DNA from 3 places in the Streptomyces rubellus genome. Region 3 is predicted to be linked to each of the others. Evidence: riboswitches for the same ligand, from Rfam matches in the RefSeq annotation. Region 3 holds a riboswitch; each other region holds the start of a gene.
The links. A riboswitch is a leader RNA that binds a small molecule or an ion and turns the genes downstream of it on or off. The one in region 3 is predicted to bind cyclic di-AMP.

Region 1: another riboswitch for cyclic di-AMP. It lies ahead of V1L54_RS16160 (M23 family metallopeptidase); the one in region 3 lies ahead of V1L54_RS03970 (transglycosylase family protein).
Region 2: another riboswitch for cyclic di-AMP. It lies ahead of V1L54_RS19965 (M23 family metallopeptidase); the one in region 3 lies ahead of V1L54_RS03970 (transglycosylase family protein).

Annotation. Positions count from the first base shown of each region.
Region 1 is NZ_JAZDCX010000012.1:95,937-101,749, forward strand. It holds gene V1L54_RS16150 (M16 family metallopeptidase) at 68-1,489, shown strand; gene V1L54_RS16155 (M16 family metallopeptidase) at 1,558-2,928, shown strand; cyclic di-AMP (ydaO/yuaA leader) riboswitch at 3,147-3,309, shown strand; gene V1L54_RS16160 (M23 family metallopeptidase) at 3,322-4,170, shown strand; gene V1L54_RS16165 (GntR family transcriptional regulator) at 4,296-5,000, shown strand; gene V1L54_RS16170 (HPr family phosphocarrier protein) at 5,123-5,428, opposite strand; gene V1L54_RS16175 (bifunctional acetate--CoA ligase family protein/GNAT family N-acetyltransferase) at 5,575-5,813, shown strand, end outside.
Region 2 is NZ_JAZDCX010000017.1:33,736-39,548, reverse strand. It holds gene V1L54_RS19975 (APC family permease) at 1-1,080, shown strand, start outside; gene V1L54_RS19970 (PP2C family protein-serine/threonine phosphatase) at 1,179-2,399, shown strand; cyclic di-AMP (ydaO/yuaA leader) riboswitch at 2,717-2,874, shown strand; gene V1L54_RS19965 (M23 family metallopeptidase) at 2,886-3,953, shown strand; gene V1L54_RS19960 (PPOX class F420-dependent oxidoreductase) at 4,236-4,697, opposite strand; gene V1L54_RS19955 (antibiotic biosynthesis monooxygenase) at 4,762-5,499, opposite strand; gene V1L54_RS19950 (epoxide hydrolase family protein) at 5,637-5,813, shown strand, end outside.
Region 3 is NZ_JAZDCX010000002.1:359,269-365,081, forward strand. It holds gene V1L54_RS03965 (dipeptidase) at 1-1,245, shown strand, start outside; cyclic di-AMP (ydaO/yuaA leader) riboswitch at 1,633-1,804, shown strand; gene V1L54_RS03970 (transglycosylase family protein) at 1,809-3,128, shown strand; gene V1L54_RS03975 (VOC family protein) at 3,281-3,667, opposite strand; gene V1L54_RS03980 (CGNR zinc finger domain-containing protein) at 3,799-4,389, shown strand; gene V1L54_RS03985 (UDP-glucose dehydrogenase family protein) at 4,418-5,758, opposite strand.

The DNA.
Region 1 (5,813 bases), on a different contig from region 3:
CGCTTGCATACAGTGACCACACACGCGTTGCGAGAACGCTGTCCGCGATCGAAGGGACTCCCTGCCCATGGGTCACACGGCCACGCCCCCGCCCACCGCCGGCGGTCTGACGGCGACCGAGCACCGGCTGACCAACGGCCTGCGCGTGGTGCTCTCCGAGGACCACCAGACGCCGGTCGCCGCGGTGTGCCTCTGGTACGACGTCGGTTCCCGCCACGAGGTGCCCGGCCGCACCGGTCTGGCGCACCTCTTCGAGCACCTGATGTTCCAGGGCTCGGCCCAGGTGACGGGGAACGGCCACTTCGAGCTGGTGCAGGGCGCGGGCGGCTCGCTCAACGGCACCACCAGCTTCGAGCGCACCAACTACTTCGAGACGATGCCCGCCCACCAGCTCGAGCTGGCCCTGTGGCTGGAGGCCGACCGGATGGGCTCGCTGCTGGCCGCCCTGGACGAGGAGTCCATGGAGAACCAGCGCGACGTGGTGAAGAACGAGCGCCGCCAGCGGTACGACAACGTGCCCTACGGCACGGCCTTCGAGAAGCTGACGGCGATGGTCTACCCCGAGGGCCACCCGTACCACCACACCCCGATCGGCTCCATGGCCGACCTGGACGCCGCGTCCCTGGCGGACGCCCGGGACTTCTTCCGCACCTACTACGCGCCGAACAACGCCGTACTGGCGGTCGTCGGCGACATCGACCCGGAGCGCACCCTCGCCTGGATCGAGAAGTACTTCGGCTCCATCCCCTCCCACGACGCCAAGCGGCCGCCGCGCGACGGCACCCTGCCGGACGTCGTCGGCGAGGAGCTCCGGCAGGTCGTGCGCGAGGAGGTGCCCGCCCCGGCGCTGATGGCCGCCTACCGGCTGCCGCACGACGGCACCCGTGAGGCGGACGCCGCCGACCTGGCGCTGACCGTGCTCGGCGGGGGCGAGTCCTCCCGCCTCCACAACCGGCTGGTCCGCCGGGACCGCACCGCCGTCACCGCGGGCTTCGGCATGCTGCGGCTGTCGGGCGCCCCCTCGATGGGCTGGCTGGACGTCAAGTTCTCCGGCGGTGCCGAGGCCGCCGACATCGAGCGGGCCGTGGACGAGGAGCTGGCCCGGTTCGTCGCCGAGGGCCCCACCCCCGAGGAGATGGAGCGGGCCCAGGCGCTGCTGGAGCGCGAATGGCTGGACCGGCTGGCCACGGTCGGCGGCCGCGCCGACGAGCTGTGCCGGTACGCCGTGCTGTTCGGCGACCCCCAGCTCGCCCTGACCGCGGTGGAGCGGGTGCTGCGGGTCACCGCCGAGGAGGTGCGCCAGGTGGCCGCCGCCCGGCTGCGTCCCGACAACCGCGCGGTGCTGGTCTACGAGCCCGTCGGGGCGACCGCGCCCGACACCGCGGCGGAGGTCGCCGACGGTGCCACCGTCTCCGGTACCGCCGCCGACGCGTCCGCCGCCGGTACCGCCTCCGCCGACACCGCCACCGACGAGGAGACCGCTCAGTGAGCGACGCCACCGCCCAGTCCGCCCGGTCCGCCGGCGCCTCCCCGGAGCAGTCCGGGAACGGCGTGTCGATGGACTTCCACCCCCAGCCCGCCGGCGGGCAGCCCAGGCCCTGGGCGTTCCCCGCCCCCGAGCGCGGCGAGCTGTCCAACGGCCTGACCGTGCTGCGCTGCCACCGGCCCGGCCAGAAGGTCGTCGCGGTCGAGGTCAACCTGCCGGCCCCGCTGGACGCCGAGCCCCGGGACCGGGAGGGGGTCGCCGCGATCATGGCCCGGGCGCTGAGCGAGGGCACCGACAAGCACAGCGCCGAGGAGTTCGCCGCCGAGCTGGAGCGCTGCGGGGCCACCTTGGACGCGCACGCCGACCACCCCGGGGTGCGGGTCTCGCTGGAGGTCCCGGCCTCCCGGCTGACCAGGGCGCTCGGCCTGCTCGCCGACGCGCTGCGCGCCCCCGCCTTCCCCGCCGGCGAGGTCGAGCGGCTGGTGCGCAACCGGCTGGACGAGATCCCGCACGAGCTGGCCAACCCCGCCCGCCGGGCGGCCATCGCCCTGTCGAAGGAGCTGTTCCCGGAGGACTCCCGGCTCTCCCGGCCCCGCCAGGGCTCCCAGGAGACCATCGAGGGCATCGACGCCGCGGCGGTGCGCGCCTTCTACGAGGCGCACGTACGGCCCTCGACCGCCACCGCCGTGGTGGTCGGCGACTTCACCGGGGTGGACCTGGACGCCGCCCTCGCCGACACTCTCGGCGCCTGGACCGGCACCGCCGCCGAGCCCCGGCCGATGCCGCCGATCACCGCGGACGACACCGGCCGGGTGGTGATCGTGGACCGCCCCGGCGCGGTGCAGACCCAGCTGCTCATCGGCCGGACCGGCCCCGACCGGCACGACAGCGTCTGGCCCGCGCAGGTGCTCGGCACGTACTGCCTGGGCGGCACCCTGACCTCCCGCCTGGACCGGGTGCTGCGCGAGGAGAAGGGCTACACCTACGGGGTGCGGGCCTTCGCCCAGGTGCTGCGCTCGGCCCCCGGCGGTACGGGCGCCTCCCTGCTGGCCGTCAGCGGCTCGGTGGCCACCGATGTGACCGGGCCCGCGCTGGCCGACCTCTGGCAGGTGCTGCGCACCCTGGCGGAGGAGGGGCTCACCGACGAGGAGCGGGACACCGCCGTGCAGAACCTGGTGGGAGTGGCCCCGCTGCGCTACGAGACGGCGGCGGCCGTCGCGGGCACCCTCGCCGACCAGGTGGAACAGCACCTTCCCGACGACTACCAGGCGCGGCTGTACGCCCGGCTCGCCGAGACGGGCACCGTGGAGGCCACGGCGGCGGTGGTCGCCGCCTTCCCCGCGGACCGTCTGGTGACCGTGCTGGTGGGGGACGCCGCACAGATCGCCGAGCCGGTGCGCGAGCTGGGGGTCGGGGAGGTGACCGTCGTCACGGACCAGTGACCGGCGGCACCGCGACGGACGGGACATCTCGGGACGTCTGCCGGGGGCCCCTTGTGTGGTTGCCACACAAGGGGCCCTCGGCGTGTCTGTTTTGACCCCTTATGGCGTAAGCGGCGTGTGTCATGCGTGACAAAGCCACTGATTTGCTTGTTCGCTCAAACTTGTCTGTTTAGCGTCGTTTCCGCTGCCCGTCAGAAGCGTCCGCGACCGCGGCCGACGGTCAGCACTCGCCGAGTCCCCCGCCAGGGGGAGCCGGGGACCCACCCTCCGCGCCGACCGCGTGCGAGGTGCCCCACCGGGGTGAATCGGGCCACGCGCCCGTAGGAGACCTTCCTGCTCCGAACCCGTCAGCTAACCCGGTAGGCGACAAGGAAGGAAAGGAGCACGCCGTCCATGGCGTTCAACCGTGCCACCGGGCAGTTCACCGACAGGCTCACCGAGCGGATCACCGGTCTGACCGGGAGGCTCACCGGCGGAGCCCCGCTCTCCGCCCGCGCCGTGCGCACCGGCGCCGGCCTCGCGGGGGCCGCCGCCCTCGCCGCCACCGGCGTGGTCGGCACCCTCGCCACCCCCGCCGCCGCCGCGTCCGACGGGACGCCCAGGACCTACGCCCTGGGCTACGTCCAGGCAGTGGCCGTCGGCGACACGATCGCCGACGACGTCAGGGCCCAGGCCGAGGCCCAGCGGCGCGCGGCCGACGCCTCCCGCGAGCGTGCCGGGGCCGCCGGGTCCGCCGAGGACGCTTCGGCCACCCGGGCGGCCGCGAAGGAGCGCGCCGCGAAGGAGCGTGCGGCGGACCGCAGTGCCGACCGCACCGCCCAGCGGCGCGCGGCGAGCGGCTACACGGCCCCGTACGAGGGCGCGCGCACCACCACCCCCTACAAGGCGTCCGGCACCGCCTGGTCCTCCGGCAGCCACAGCGGCATCGACTTCCCCGTCCCCACCGGCACCGCCATCCGCTCCGTCGGCCCGGGCACCGTGGTGACGGCCGGCTGGGGCGGCGCGTACGGCAACCAGGTCGTCATCCGCCACAAGGACGGCCGCTACACCCAGTACGCGCACCTGTCCTCGCTGGGCGTCGCGCCGGGGCAGTCGGTCGGCGCCGGGGACCGGATCGGCCTGTCCGGCAGCACCGGCAACTCCACCGGCCCGCACCTGCACTTCGAGGCGCGCACCGGCGCCGACTACGGCTCGGACATCGACCCGATCGCCTACCTGCGCTCCAAGGGCATCGGCGTCTGATCCGCTCCGCCCCGCCGCATCTTTTACGCCTGTTTTCCACCGGGCATCGGAAATTCCGTTCCGGTGGAATACAGTTCGACTCTGCGGAACATCGCGAACGCGGAGACGACGGCGGAGGTCGGCCCATGCGCATTTCGGCGCACATGGTGTGCACTGCGGTCCGCGACGACATCGTCTCCGGTGCTTTTCCGCCCGGGGCGCGGCTCACCGAGGAACTGCTCGCCAGACGCTACGGCGTCTCGCGGGTCCCGGTGCGCGAGGCGCTGCGCACCCTGGAGTCCGAGGGCTTCGTGACCACCCGGCGGCACGCGGGCGCCTGCGTCGCCGAGCCCACCGAGCAGGAGGCCGCCGACCTGCTGGACCTCCGCGCCCTGCTGGAGCCGCTGGGCACCGCCCGTGCGGCCCAGCGGCGCACCGAGGCGCAGCTGAGGGTGCTGCGCGGGCTGGTCCGGCTGGGCCAGCAGCGGGCCGAGCGCGGGCAGTTGTCCGACCTGCGGGCGCTGGGGGACTGGTACCACGAGACGCTGGCCCAGGCATCCGGCAGCCCCACCCTGGCCACTCTGCTCACCCAGCTCCGCCGCAAGATCGCCTGGGTGTACGCCGCGGAGCCCCCGCTGCGGGCGACCGCCGTCTGGCGGGAGCACGGCGCCGTCGTCGACGCGGTGGCCCGCGGCGACGCGGAACGGGCGCGGGCGCTGGCGGCCGCGCATGTGGAGCGCTCGGTCGCCCTCCGCCGCGAACAGCGGCCGGTGGCCGTGCGCCGGTCCCGCCAGAAAGGTGCCGTGAGAAAGACGAAACACACCGTAAACACGGGCGGCGATAATTCGTAACAGGATTCGTATACGCCGGGGAAACAGGCCGGAGAATTCCTGTCCGATTCTCCCGGGTGTACCGGAAGGCGGTGGAGTGGGTAACTCAACCGCCTTCGCGTGCCGATGTCTCCGGACCGGACTCAGACGGTTTCGGGAAGTTCCCCGAGCCCCTCGGAAACCAGTCTCGCCAGCCGGTCCAGGGCCGCCTCGGCGTCCCCGTCGTCGTGACCGTCACCGTCACCGGATCCGGAGGCCAGCACGATCTCGTCACCGCCCCGCGCGCCCAGGCCCAGCACCGCGAGCATCGACACGGCGCTGACCGGCTCACCGCCGGGCCTGGCCACGGTGACGGGGACGCCGGCGGAGGCGGCGGCGCGTACGAAGATCGCGGCGGGGCGGGCGTGCAGGCCCTCGGCCCAGCCGACGGTGACACGGCGCTCGGCCATGGTGGTCGCCCTTCGGTGGGGAGCAGCTGTCCGGATCAGCTTCGCACAGCCGGCCGCCGCCGCAACGCCGCCGCCGGCCCGTACGGCGGACCCGTACCGCCACCGCGGACCGGAACGCCCGGGGCACGAGTGACTAGGCTGGCCCCATGCGGACGCCGACCGAGGAGCCTGCCTACCCCGCCCACTGGGAGGCCGACGTGGTGCTGCGCGACGGCGGCACGGCCCGGATCCGGCCCATCACCCCCGAGGACGCCGACCGTCTGGTCAGGTTCTACGAGCAGGTCTCCGACCAGTCGAAGTACTACCGCTTCTTCGCCCCCTATCCCCACCTCTCCGACCGCGACGTACGCCGCTTCACCCACCACGACCACGTCGACCGGGTCGG
Region 2 (5,813 bases), on a different contig from region 3:
GCCCGGCTGGCCGCCCGCCACCCCGACTCCGGCGGCACCTACGTCTACGGCCGCGAACGGCTGGGCGAGTTCTGGGGCTATCTGGCCGGGTGGGCCTTCGTGGTCGGCAAGACGGCCTCGTGCGCGGCGATGGCCCTGACGGTGGGCCTGTACGCGTGGCCCGAGCGGGCGCACGCGGTCGCGGTGGCCGCGGTGGTGGCGCTGGTCGCCGTCAACTACGCGGGGATGCGGAAGACCGCCTGGCTGACCAGGGCGATCGTGGCGGTGGTGCTGGCGGTGCTGGCCGCGGTGGTGGTCGCCTCCCTCACCTCCGGCGCGGCGGACGCGGCCCGGCTCTCGCTGCGCGCGGACGACGGCGCGGGCATGACGCCCGGTGGGGTCCTCCAGGCGGCCGGGCTGCTGTTCTTCGCCTTCGCCGGCTACGCCCGCATCGCCACCCTGGGTGAGGAGGTGCGTGATCCGGAGCGCACCATTCCGCGGGCGATCCCGCTGGCGCTGGGCATCACCCTGGCCGTCTACGCCGCCGTCGCGGTGGCCGTGCTGAGCGTGCTGGGCAGCACCGGACTGGGCGAGGCCACCGCGCCGCTGGCCGACGCGGTCCGCGCCGCGGGCGCCGATCGGCTGGTGCCGGTGGTACGGGCGGGCGCGGCGGTGGCCGCGCTCGGTTCGCTGCTGGCGCTGGTCCTGGGGGTCTCCCGCACCACCCTGGCGATGGCCCGCGACCGGCATCTGCCGCCCGTGCTGGCCGCCGTCCATCCGCGCTTCGGCGTGCCGCACCGCGCCGAGCTGGCGGTCGGCGCGGTGGTGGCGGTGGTGGCGGCCACGGCGGACGTGCGCGGCGCGATCGGCTTCTCCTCCTTCGGGGTGCTCGCCTACTACGCGATCGCCAACGCCTCCGCCCGGACCCTCACCCCCGCCGAGGGCCGTCCGGCCCGGATCGTCCCCGTCGTCGGGCTGGCCGGGTGCGCGGCGCTGGCCCTGGCCCTGCCCGCGGTCTCGGTCCTCTCGGGGGCGGCGGTGCTGGCCGCCGGTGCCGCGGTGTACGGGGTACGCCGTACGGCCGCCGCCCGGCGGCGCTGACCGGCGCCGATCCGGCGTCCGCCCGTACTGCCCGCTCGCACTGATCGCCCGCACTGATCGACTCGCCGGGCCGCGGCGGGTCGGGAAGAGTGGGAGAAGTGCACGGCGATCGACGGCATGCGACGGACAGCGGCCGGGAACGGGCCCGCGCCATTCCGGGTGTCGGCCGCCCGCCGTGGCTGCTGCCGCTGGTGCTGCTGGTGGCCGGGCTGGCCGTCAACCTGGCGACGCCGCCCAGTCTGCTGCTGGGAACGGCGTTCGGTGCCGCGCCCCTGGCCGCGGCGGCGCTGTGGACGGCGCGCGGCACCCTGTTCACCGGGATCGCGGCGGTGCTGGCGTACGCCGCCGTGCTGCTGCGGGGCGGCCCCGGCTGGACGGAGGGCCTGCTGAGACTGGGCGCGGTCGCCGCCTTCGGTGTGCTGGCCCTCGCCGTCAACCACGCCCTGCGCCACGGCGAGCAGCGGTTCGCCTCGGTCCGCCAGGTGGCCGAGGCGGTCCAGTTCGCCGTGCTGCCGGTGCCGCCCGGCCGGATCGGCGGCCTGGAACTGGCGGTGCGCTACGAGGCGGCCCACGCCTACGCCCGGATCGGCGGCGACCTGTACGCCGTGCAGCGCACCCCGTACGGGGTGCGGCTGCTGGTGGGTGACGTGTGCGGCAAGGGGCTGGACGCGGTGGCCACGGTCACCGTGGTGCTCGGCGCCTTCCGGGAGGCGGCCGAGACCGAGCCGGACCTGGCGGCGGTCGCGGACCGGATCGACCACGCCCTCCTGCGGGAGCGGTCCCAGCGGGCCGGGCAGTCGGACTGCCTCCCGGGCGGGGGCGCCGGACGGCCCGTGGAGTTCGTCACGGCCGTGCTGGCCGAGCTCCCGCCGGGGCCGGCCGGGGAGCCGGAGAGCGTGCGGATCGTCAGCCGGGGTCATCCGCCCCCGCTGCTGCTGTCCGCCGGCGGAGCCTCGGTGCGGACCCTGGAGCCGGACTCGTACGCGCTGCCGCTGGGGCTGGGGGACATGGCGGGTCCGGCGGACGCGCCGGAGGGCCCGGACGGCGGTACGGGCCCGGTGCCCTTCCCGCCCGGCGCGCTGCTGCTGCTCCACACCGACGGGGTGACCGAGGCCCGGAACGCCGAGGGCGTCTTCTACGACCCGGTGGCCCGGCTGCGCGGCCGCCGCTTCCCCGGCCCGGGCGCCCTGCTGGACGCCCTCGTCGCGGACGTCCACGCGCACGCGGACGGCCGTACGGACGACGACATGGCGCTGCTGGCGGTCATGCGCGACCCCGCGCCGCCCCCGCCCCCGTCCCGCTCCGGCGAACCCGGATGACCCCGTGAACCCGGTGACCCTCGGTGCCACCGGCCGCGGCGCCGTCGGTCACGCTGCGTATCGCCGTCGTGCACACATCCGTACCATCTGGCCGGCCCTCAGCTGAGTGACTTACGTCTCTTCGACCCGTAGGGGGTGGCAACTCGCCCGTTTTGGGCGGGAGATGCCCCGTTAAATCCCCGTCGAAATTACTCACCATGTGAAGGAGGGACTTGGAATCCCGGCTGCCCCTCTATTAACGTTCGATAACGCAGCGCGGTCGTCACTGCCGTCGAAAGAGGCGGCACCGTGCGCCGTCGCCGAATCCTGACCGTGCGACTCCGCCACCGCGGAGCCCGCACCCAGGGAACCGGGGAACCACTTCTTGGGGTGAATCGGGCAAGCGCGTGCACGTGCATCCGCATGTGCGAGCCCGTAGGAGACCTTCCTGCTCCGAACCCGTCAGCTAACCCGGTAGGCGAGAAGGAAGGAAAGGAGAGCGCCCCCGTGGCGTCCAGCAGCCCGGCCTCCGAGGCCCCCGAGGTCTCGTACGACCTGCACACCGGCACCTTCGCCCCGTTCGGCCCGGACGGCGACGGGGAGCGGCGGGTGTGGAATCCCACCGAGGATTCCGTCCGCCCGGTCCGCGGCCGGCACCGTGTCGTCAAGCAGCGCAACGGCATGGCGCGCAGCGGCGCGGTCCTCGGCGTCGGCATGATCGCGGCGGTCGGCGCGGGCGGCATGGCCACGGCCAAGGTGAAGTCCCCGGCCGCCATCGCCATGCCCGACCTGGACCTGGACTCCGTCCCCGGCGTCGGCGCCCTGATAGACGGCGACGACACCGGCACCGATGTCACCCCGGTCTCCGACGAGAGCACCGCCAACCCCCTCAACCTCGGCCAGGCGTCGCCGCTGGGCACCGGGGACGCCGACCAGGACGCGCCGGTCGTCACCACCGCGAGCCTGACGACGGACGCCGGCGAGGCGCTCCGGGCCCGCATCCTCCAGCAGGTCGACCAGCAGCAGACGGGCGCCACCCAGGCCGCCCTCCAGGCCGCCGCCGACCAGGCCGCGGCCACCGCCGCCGAGGAGGCCGCCGAGGCCGAGGCCGAGGCGAAGCGCAAGGCAGCCGAGGAGGCGAAGCGCAAGGCCGAGGCCGAGCGCCTGGCCAAGCTCGCCGCCAGCCACACCCTCCCGCTCTCCTCGTTCCAGCTCTCCTCCCAGTTCGGCGCCTCCGGCTCGATGTGGGCGAACAACCACACCGGCCTGGACATGGCCGCCCCGTCCGGCACCCCGGTCAAGGCGGTGCACACCGGCGAGATCGTCGAGGCGGGCTGGGCCGGCTCCTACGGCTACCGCATCATCCTCCGGCTCGACGACGGCACCGAGATCTGGTACTGCCACCTGTCCTCGATGACCAAGACCAGCGGCAAGGTGACCACCGGCGACGTGATCGGCCGCGTCGGCTCCACCGGCAACTCCTCCGGCCCGCACCTCCACCTGGAGGTCCGCCCCGGCGGCGGCGACCCGATCGACCCGCTGACCTGGCTGCGCGGCAAGGGCCTCAAGATCTGACCCGGCCGGTTCCGATGCCGGCCCGGACTCCGGTGCCGGCCCGGACCCGACGAGGTTCCTTCCGCTCCTCCTCCCCCCTCCTACTGACCCCCCACCACCAGCGCCGCCGCCTCGCACACCGCCGGTGTGCACGTCGGCCGGCCCAGGAGGGGACGAGGCGGCGGCGTACGGGCACCGCACCTGCCCACATGCCCCGGCGGCCCTGGTGATCCACCCCCCGACACCAGGGCCGTCGGTCCTCCCCGCCCCCACGGCACCCTCACGCACGGCCCGGCACCCCGTTCACGCGCCGGTCCGGCGCGGCGGCTGCCCGTACGCGCGGTCCACCGGCAGCCGTACCACCAGCCGCCGGTCGGCGACCACGGCCCGCCGGTAGTCGTCCCAGTCTGGGTGCTCCTCGCCCCGGATCGCCCGGTACACCTCGATCAGCTCCTCGACCGTGGCGTCGCCCGGCTCGGCGGCGGGCGGCGTCAGCTCGGCCAGCCCCTCCGCCACCGTCCAGGCCCAGCCGTCCGCGCTGGTGACATGGAAGCTCGCGCGGGGATCGCGCCGCAGGTTCCGGGTCTTGGCGCGGTCGGCGGTGACCGAGATCCGGATCAGCCGCCGCTCGGGGTCGTAGGTGTGGTTGACGTTCGACAGCTGGGGCCGCCCGTCCCGCCTGAGGGTGACCAGCACCCCCAGATCGCGCTCGGCGAGGAGGGCGAGCAGCTCCTCCGGCGCCTGCTTCCCCGCGTTCCCGGCCATGGCGGTCCCCTCCCCGGCTGTCCTCCCGGCTGTCACTTCCGCCCCAACACCCCCGGCCCTCCCGTCATTCCCCGCCGCTCCCGGGCCGCTCGGCGGTGAACGCGAGCCGGTAGCGCCGTACGTCGCTGCGCACCAGCCCGGGGAAGTTCCGGACCCGGTGCCACTGCGGGGTGGGCGAGCCGACCCCCTCGCCCGCCGCCGCCAGGGCGTCGAGGTGGGCCTGCTCGCTGACCCACTCCGCGTAGTTGACGACGCGGGTGCCGTCGGTGGAGAGGTGGAAGTGCCCGGAGATGCCGCCGGCCGGCGGGGCGGGGTCGGTGTCCAGCGCCTCGCCGACGGCGTCCACCCAGGCCCGCTGCCGCGCCTCGTCGGGCCCGTCGAACGTCACGTCCACGATCACCACGCAGCCCGGCTCGGGCCGTTCCCCGCTCCCGTTCCCGTCCCCGGGCAGCCCGAAGCCGCGGTAGTACCGGGTGCGCACCAGGTCGAGCCGCTCGATGCCCGGCACCGCGCGGTCGACCTCGTCGTTGCGGTGCGCGCGCTGATCGCGCACGAAGTCCTCGTACGCCCGCTCGTCGGCCCACTGGGAGTAGTGCAGCAGCGTCCGGCCGTCGGTCCCGGCGTACACGCTGTACGACAGCAGGCCCGGCAGCGGCCAGGGCCGCCCCGTCCAGACGGCCTCGATCGCCGCGACGGCGGCGCGCTGCCGCTCGGGCGTGCCCACGTCCCAGAAGCTGAAGAACGGGGCGCCGACGCCGGGGCGGGCGGGGTCGGGGTGGGTGAGCGGTCTGGTCTCGGGCATGGCGTGATACCTCCTCGCGAGCAGCGGTGTGTCCGTCCGTACGCGCCCACCCTCATACCTCAAGTCCGCTTGAAGTCAAGCGGTTGTCCGGCCAACGAGGACAGAACCTTTCCGCAGGGCCCCGTAGCGTGCCGGACATGGCAGCGAACAGGACAGCCGCAACCGCCGGCCCCCATCCCCTCCGCCCGTTCCGCGTCGAGGTCCCCGACGCCGAACTGGCGGACCTGCGCGAGCGGCTGGCCCGCACCCGCTGGCCCGCCGACTCCCCCGAGCCCGGCTGGGGCCGGGGCGTGCCCCTGCCGTACCTGCGGGAG
Region 3 (5,813 bases):
ACGGCAGGCGGTACGGACGGCACGCACGAAGCGGACGGTGCGGACGGTACGGACCGGGCCGGGGAGCCGCTGGAGCGGGCCCGCGCGCTGCTGGCCGCCCACCCCGTCTTCGACGGCCACAACGACCTGCCGTGGGCGCTGCGCACCCAGGTCCGCTACGACCTCGACCGGCGCGACATCGCCCGTGACCAGTCCGCCCACCTCCACACCGACCTCCCGCGGCTGCGCGCGGGCGGGGTGGGGGCGCAGTTCTGGTCCGTCTACGTCTCCACCGAACTGGCCGGGGACGCCGCCGTCAGCGCCTGTCTGGAGCAGATCGACGCGGTGCGGCTGCTGGCCGGCCGCTACCCGGACGACCTGCGGCTCGCCTTCACCGCCGACGAGGCGGTGGCGGCACGGGCCGAGGGGCGTATCGCCTCGCTGATGGGGGCCGAGGGCGGCCACTGCATCGCCAACTCGCTCGCCACGCTCCGCGCCCTGTACCGGCTGGGTGTGCGCTATCTCACCCTCACCCACAACGACAACACCGACTGGGCGGACTCGGCCACCGACACCCCCCGCCACGGCGGCCTGACCCGCTTCGGCGAGGAGGTCGTACGGGAGATGAACCGGCTGGGGATGCTGGTGGACCTCTCCCATGTGGCGCCGGACACGATGCGCGACGCGCTGCGGGTGTCGGCGGCGCCGGTGCTCTTCTCGCACTCCTCCGCCCGGGCGGTGTGCGACCACCCGCGCAACATCCCCGACGACGTGCTGGAGCGGCTCCCGGCCAACGGCGGTGTGGCGATGGCCACGTTCGTGCCCAAGTTCGTCCTGCCCGCCGCCGTCGCCTGGGACGACGCGGCCGGCGAGCACCTGCGCGCCCACGGCCTGCGCCCGCTGGACGGCGGCGAGCGGGCCCGGGAGGTCCGGCGCGCGTACGAGGCGGCGCACCCGCGCCCCGAGGCGACGGCGGCCACCGTCGCCGACCACCTGGACCACATGCGCGAGGTCGCGGGCATCGACCACATCGGCGTCGGCGGCGACTTCGACGGCACGCCCTTCACCCCGTCCGGCCTCGACGACGTCTCCGGCTACCCCAATCTGGTGGCCGAGTTGCTGGCCCGCCGCTGGTCCGAGGCCGATCTGGCCAGGCTGACCTGGCACAACGCGGTGCGGGTGCTCCGCGACGCGGAGGCGGTCGCCCGTGCGGAGCAGGCCCGGCGCGGCCCCTCGACCGCCACGATCGAGCAGCTCGACGGCTGACCCGGGCCGGCCCGGAAGATGGCCGGATCCGGTCGGCCGGGGCCGGATCCGTGCCTGCGGACCCTCTCGGTTACCTCCTCGTGATGCACGTCACGAGTGCGATCTTCCGGTTCGTCGCGCTCTGTGTCGGTTTCTGTCACACGGGTGATGACCGCTGGTGAGCGAGTCGGATGACGAGGCGTCAGAAAGGAAATGCCGCACCCTGCGCATCCATGTCATCACCCTGAGTGCGAATACCGGGTGCCGCAATGCCTTCGAAACGGGCGCCGTGTGACCCATCGGCTTGTTGACGACGAAACGATGTGTTTACGGTTCTGGCCGTGTCGCACCAACGTGCGGCGACCCGCTGCCGAACGCCGAGTCCTGCCACGGCAGCGGGTTGGAGCATCCACACCACCGCCGGCAGGAGCGGGGGACCCAACGAAAACCGCCGGCCCGTGCCCATACGGGACGGCTTGGGGTGAAGCCACGCCTCGCGGCCCAGCGCCGCGCAACGGCTGGCCGGGCAACTCCAGCCCGAACCCGACAGCTCACCTCGCAGGCGTAGGAGAAGGAGCCACCTCATGTCCGCAAGCGGACGTCATCGTCGTGCCCACAGCAGCCGTCTCTCCCGCCTGTCCCTGGCCATCTCGGTCGGTGGCGCGGGTGTGGCCCTGCCCCTGATCGCCACCGGCAACGCCAGTGCCGCCTCCGTCGACACCTGGGACCGGGTGGCGCAGTGCGAGAGCACCGGCAACTGGAGCATCAACACCGGCAACGGCTTCTACGGCGGCCTGCAGTTCCAGCAGAGCACCTGGGAGGCCTTCGGCGGCACCCAGTACGCCCCGCGTGCCGACCTGGCCACCAAGGAGCAGCAGATAGCCGTCGCCGAGAAGGTGCTGGACGGGCAGGGCCCGGGCGCCTGGCCGGTGTGCTCGGTCAGGGCCGGACTCACCAAGGGCGGTCCCGCCCCCCAGATCTCCCCCGACGGTGCGGCCGAGAAGGCCGAGAAGCCCGCCGCGCCGCAGCAGGACCGTTCGGAGCGTGCCGACCGCAGCGAGCGGAAGGCCGAGAAGGCCGAGAAGGCCGAGAAGCCCGCCGCTCCCAAGCAGTCGGCGCCGAAGCACGCGGCCCCGAAGAAGTCCGCCGGGGAGACCGCGAAGACCACCGCGTACCGGGTGGTCAGCGGTGACACCCTGTTCAAGATCGCCCGCGCCCAGGACGTCTCCGGCGGCTGGCAGGAGATCTACGAGGACAACCGCGAGGTCATCGGCGGCGACCCCAACCTGATCTACCCGGGTCAGCAGCTGAGCCTGGGCGGCACCGCCGTTCAGCAGAAGGCCGCCGCCAAGCCGGAGGCCCAGCCGCAGGCCAAGGCCGAGAAGAAGGTCCAGCCGGAGGCCCAGAAGGCCCAGCCGAAGGCCGAGGTCAAGCCCGAGCCCGCCAAGCGCGCCCCCGAGCGCGCCGACCGGAGCGAGGCGCGCACCTCCGCCGGTGTGTCCTCCGGTTACACCGCTCCGGTCGCGGCCCGCCCCTCCGGCTCCTACAAGGCCGCGGGCGCCCGCTGGTCCAACGGTCACACCGGTGAGGACTTCGCCGCCGCCTCCGGCACCCCGGTGAAGGCCGTCACCAACGGCACCGTGGTCTCCGCCGGCTGGGGCGGCGCGTACGGCAACCAGGTCGTCATCCGGCACGACGACGGCCGCTACAGCCAGTACGGCCACCTGTCCTCGATCTCGGTCAGCGCCGGCCAGAAGGTCAGCGCCGGCTACCGGATCGGCGGGGTCGGCTCCACCGGCAACAGCACCGGCCCGCACCTGCACTTCGAGGTGCGCACCGGTCCCGGCTACGGCTCGGACATCAACCCGCTGGCCTACCTGCGTGCCAACGGCGTCAACATCTGAGTCACGCCACCACCGCCCGGCCCGGCACGGGCCGGGTGAGACCCCCTGTGGGACAGCAAGAGGCGGGCGGGACGCGGAAACCACTTCCGCGTCCCGCCCGCCTCGTCCCGTCCGGCCGCGCGCTCCCCGGCCCCTCGGCCCCCGCGTACGCCTCAGCGGTAGCAGAGGCAGAAGGGGTGCCCCGCCGGGTCCCGGTACACCCGGAAGTCGCGCTTGCCCCCGTCGTCGTCCCCGTCGAGCAGCTCCGCCCCGAGCGCCAGCGCCTCGTGCTCGGCCTCCTCCCGCTGTGCGCGGGGCACGTAGAAGTCGAGGTGGAACTGCTGGGAGTGCTCGGCGCTCGGCCACTTCGGCGGCACGTGGCCGGGGGCCTGCTGGAAGGCCAGCCGCTTCACCACCGTCCCGTCCGGGGCGAAGACCACCTCGACCCAGTCGCCCTCGCCCTCGACCGTCCCGCCCAGCAGCCGCGCGTAGAAGTCGGCGAGCTTCCCCGGCTCCGGGCAGTCCAGGACGACGACTGCCTCCAGTGTGGAGATGGCCATGATGCTTCCTTCCTGCCGTGCATCCGTCTCTTGATCCGTCACCTCGTTACCGGATCATCTGCTCAGCCGGTAACGAGTTACCTCATGATGGCGGTTAACCAGTAACACCGCAAGGCGGTAACGTGGCAGACGTGGAACAGCCCGAGGACCGGGATCCCACCCCACCGGGGCTCCGTCTGGTGCGGGATCTGATCAACACCCTGGACGTGGGGACGGGAGCCGACAGCCTCGCCACCGAGGACGGCCTCGCCGCGTTCGCGCACACCCACCGACTGACCGGACCCGGCCTCACCAAACGCGATCTCCCGGGCATCGTCCGGCTCCGCGAGGGACTGCGCGCCGTCTGCCTGGCCCACAACTCCGGCACCCCGGTACCGCCGGAGACGGCGGTCGGCCTGGCCGCCCTGCTGCGCCGTACGCCCCTGGCCGTGGTCTTCGACGCGGCGGGCACGGCGACCCTCGAACCCGTGCTCCCCGGCCCCGACGGCCCCGGGGAGACCGCCACGGGCGCCGCGGCACTCACCGCCCGGATCGCCGCCGCCGTCGCCGCCGCGGCGGCCGACGGCACCTGGACCCGGCTCAAGGCCTGCGAGGCCGGCGACTGCCACTGGGCGTACTACGACCGCAGCCCGGCCGGCCGCAGACGCTGGTGCGACATGGCCGTCTGCGGCAGCCGGGCGAAGATGCGCGCCTACCGCGCGCGGCGGTCCCCCGGAAGCTGAGCGGGTCCCCGGGGTCCCCGTCCCCTCGCTACGCCGTCGGGCGCCCCAGCGCCCGGAAGGACCAGCCCGCCTTGCGCCACAGCGCCGGGTCCAGGGTGTTGCGGCCGTCCAGGATGCGCTTGTGCGCCACCGCCTCGCCCAGCACCTGCGGGTCCAGCTCCCGGAACTCGCGCCACTCCGTCAGGTGCAGCACCACGTCCGCGCCGCGCACCGCCTCCGCCGCGCTGTCGGCGTAGCCGAGGGTGGGGAAGACCCGCCGGGCGTTGGCCATGCCCTTGGGGTCGTAGACCGTGACCTGTCCGCCCTGGAGGTGGATCTGCCCGGCCACGTTCAGGGCCGGGGAGTCCCGTACGTCGTCGGAGTCCGGCTTGAACGTCGCGCCCAGTACCGCGACCCGCTGCCCCAGGAAGGCGCCGCCGACCGTTTCCCGGGCCAGGTCCACCATGTGGGAGCGGCGGCGCATGTTGATCGAGTCCACCTCGCGCAGGAAGGTCAGCGCCTGGTCGGCGCCCAGCTCGCCCGCCCGAGCCATGAAGGCGCGGATGTCCTTGGGCAGGCAGCCGCCGCCGAAGCCGATCCCGGCGCGCAGGAACTTGCGGCCGATCCGGTCGTCGTGCCCGATCGCCTCCGCCAGCTTCACCACGTCGCCGCCCGCCGCCTCGCAGACCTCGGCCATGGCGTTGATGAAGGAGATCTTGGTGGCCAGGAAGGAGTTGGCGGCGGTCTTCACCAGCTCGGCGGTCGGGAAGTCGGTGACCACGAACGGCGAGCCCTCGGCGACCGGTCTCGCGTACACCTCGCGCAGCAGCTCCTCCGCCCGGTCCGAACGCACCCCCACCACGATGCGGTCCGGGCGCAGGGTGTCCTCCACGGCGAAGCCCTCGCGCAGGAACTCCGGGTTCCAGGCCAGCTCCACCGCCTCCCCGGCCGGGGCCAGCTCCGCCAGCCGCGCCGCCAGCCGCGCCGCGCTGCCGACCGGCACGGTGGACTTGCCGACCACCAGCGCGGGCCGGGCCAGGTGCGGGGCCAGCGAGTCCACCGCGCTGTCCACATAGGACATGTCGCAGGCGTACTCGCCCTGCTTCTGGGGAGTGTTCACGCAGATGAAGTGGACGTCGCCGAACTCGCCCACCTCCTCCCAGGAGGTGGTGAAGCGCAGCCGCCCGGTGGAGCCCGCCACCCCGGCGACATGGCGGCGCAGCAGCTCCTCCAGACCGGGCTCGTAGAAGGGGACCTCGCCCCTGGAGAGCATTCCGATCTTCTCGGGCACCACGTCCAGCCCGAGCACCTCGAAGCCCAGCTCGGCCATGGCGGCGGCGTGCGTCGCGCCGAGATAACCGGTGCCGATCACGGTGATTCCGATGGCCATGGGAGCGCTCCTGGGAGACGGGCGGGGTGCTGTGCGCGAGCATATCCGGCTGACG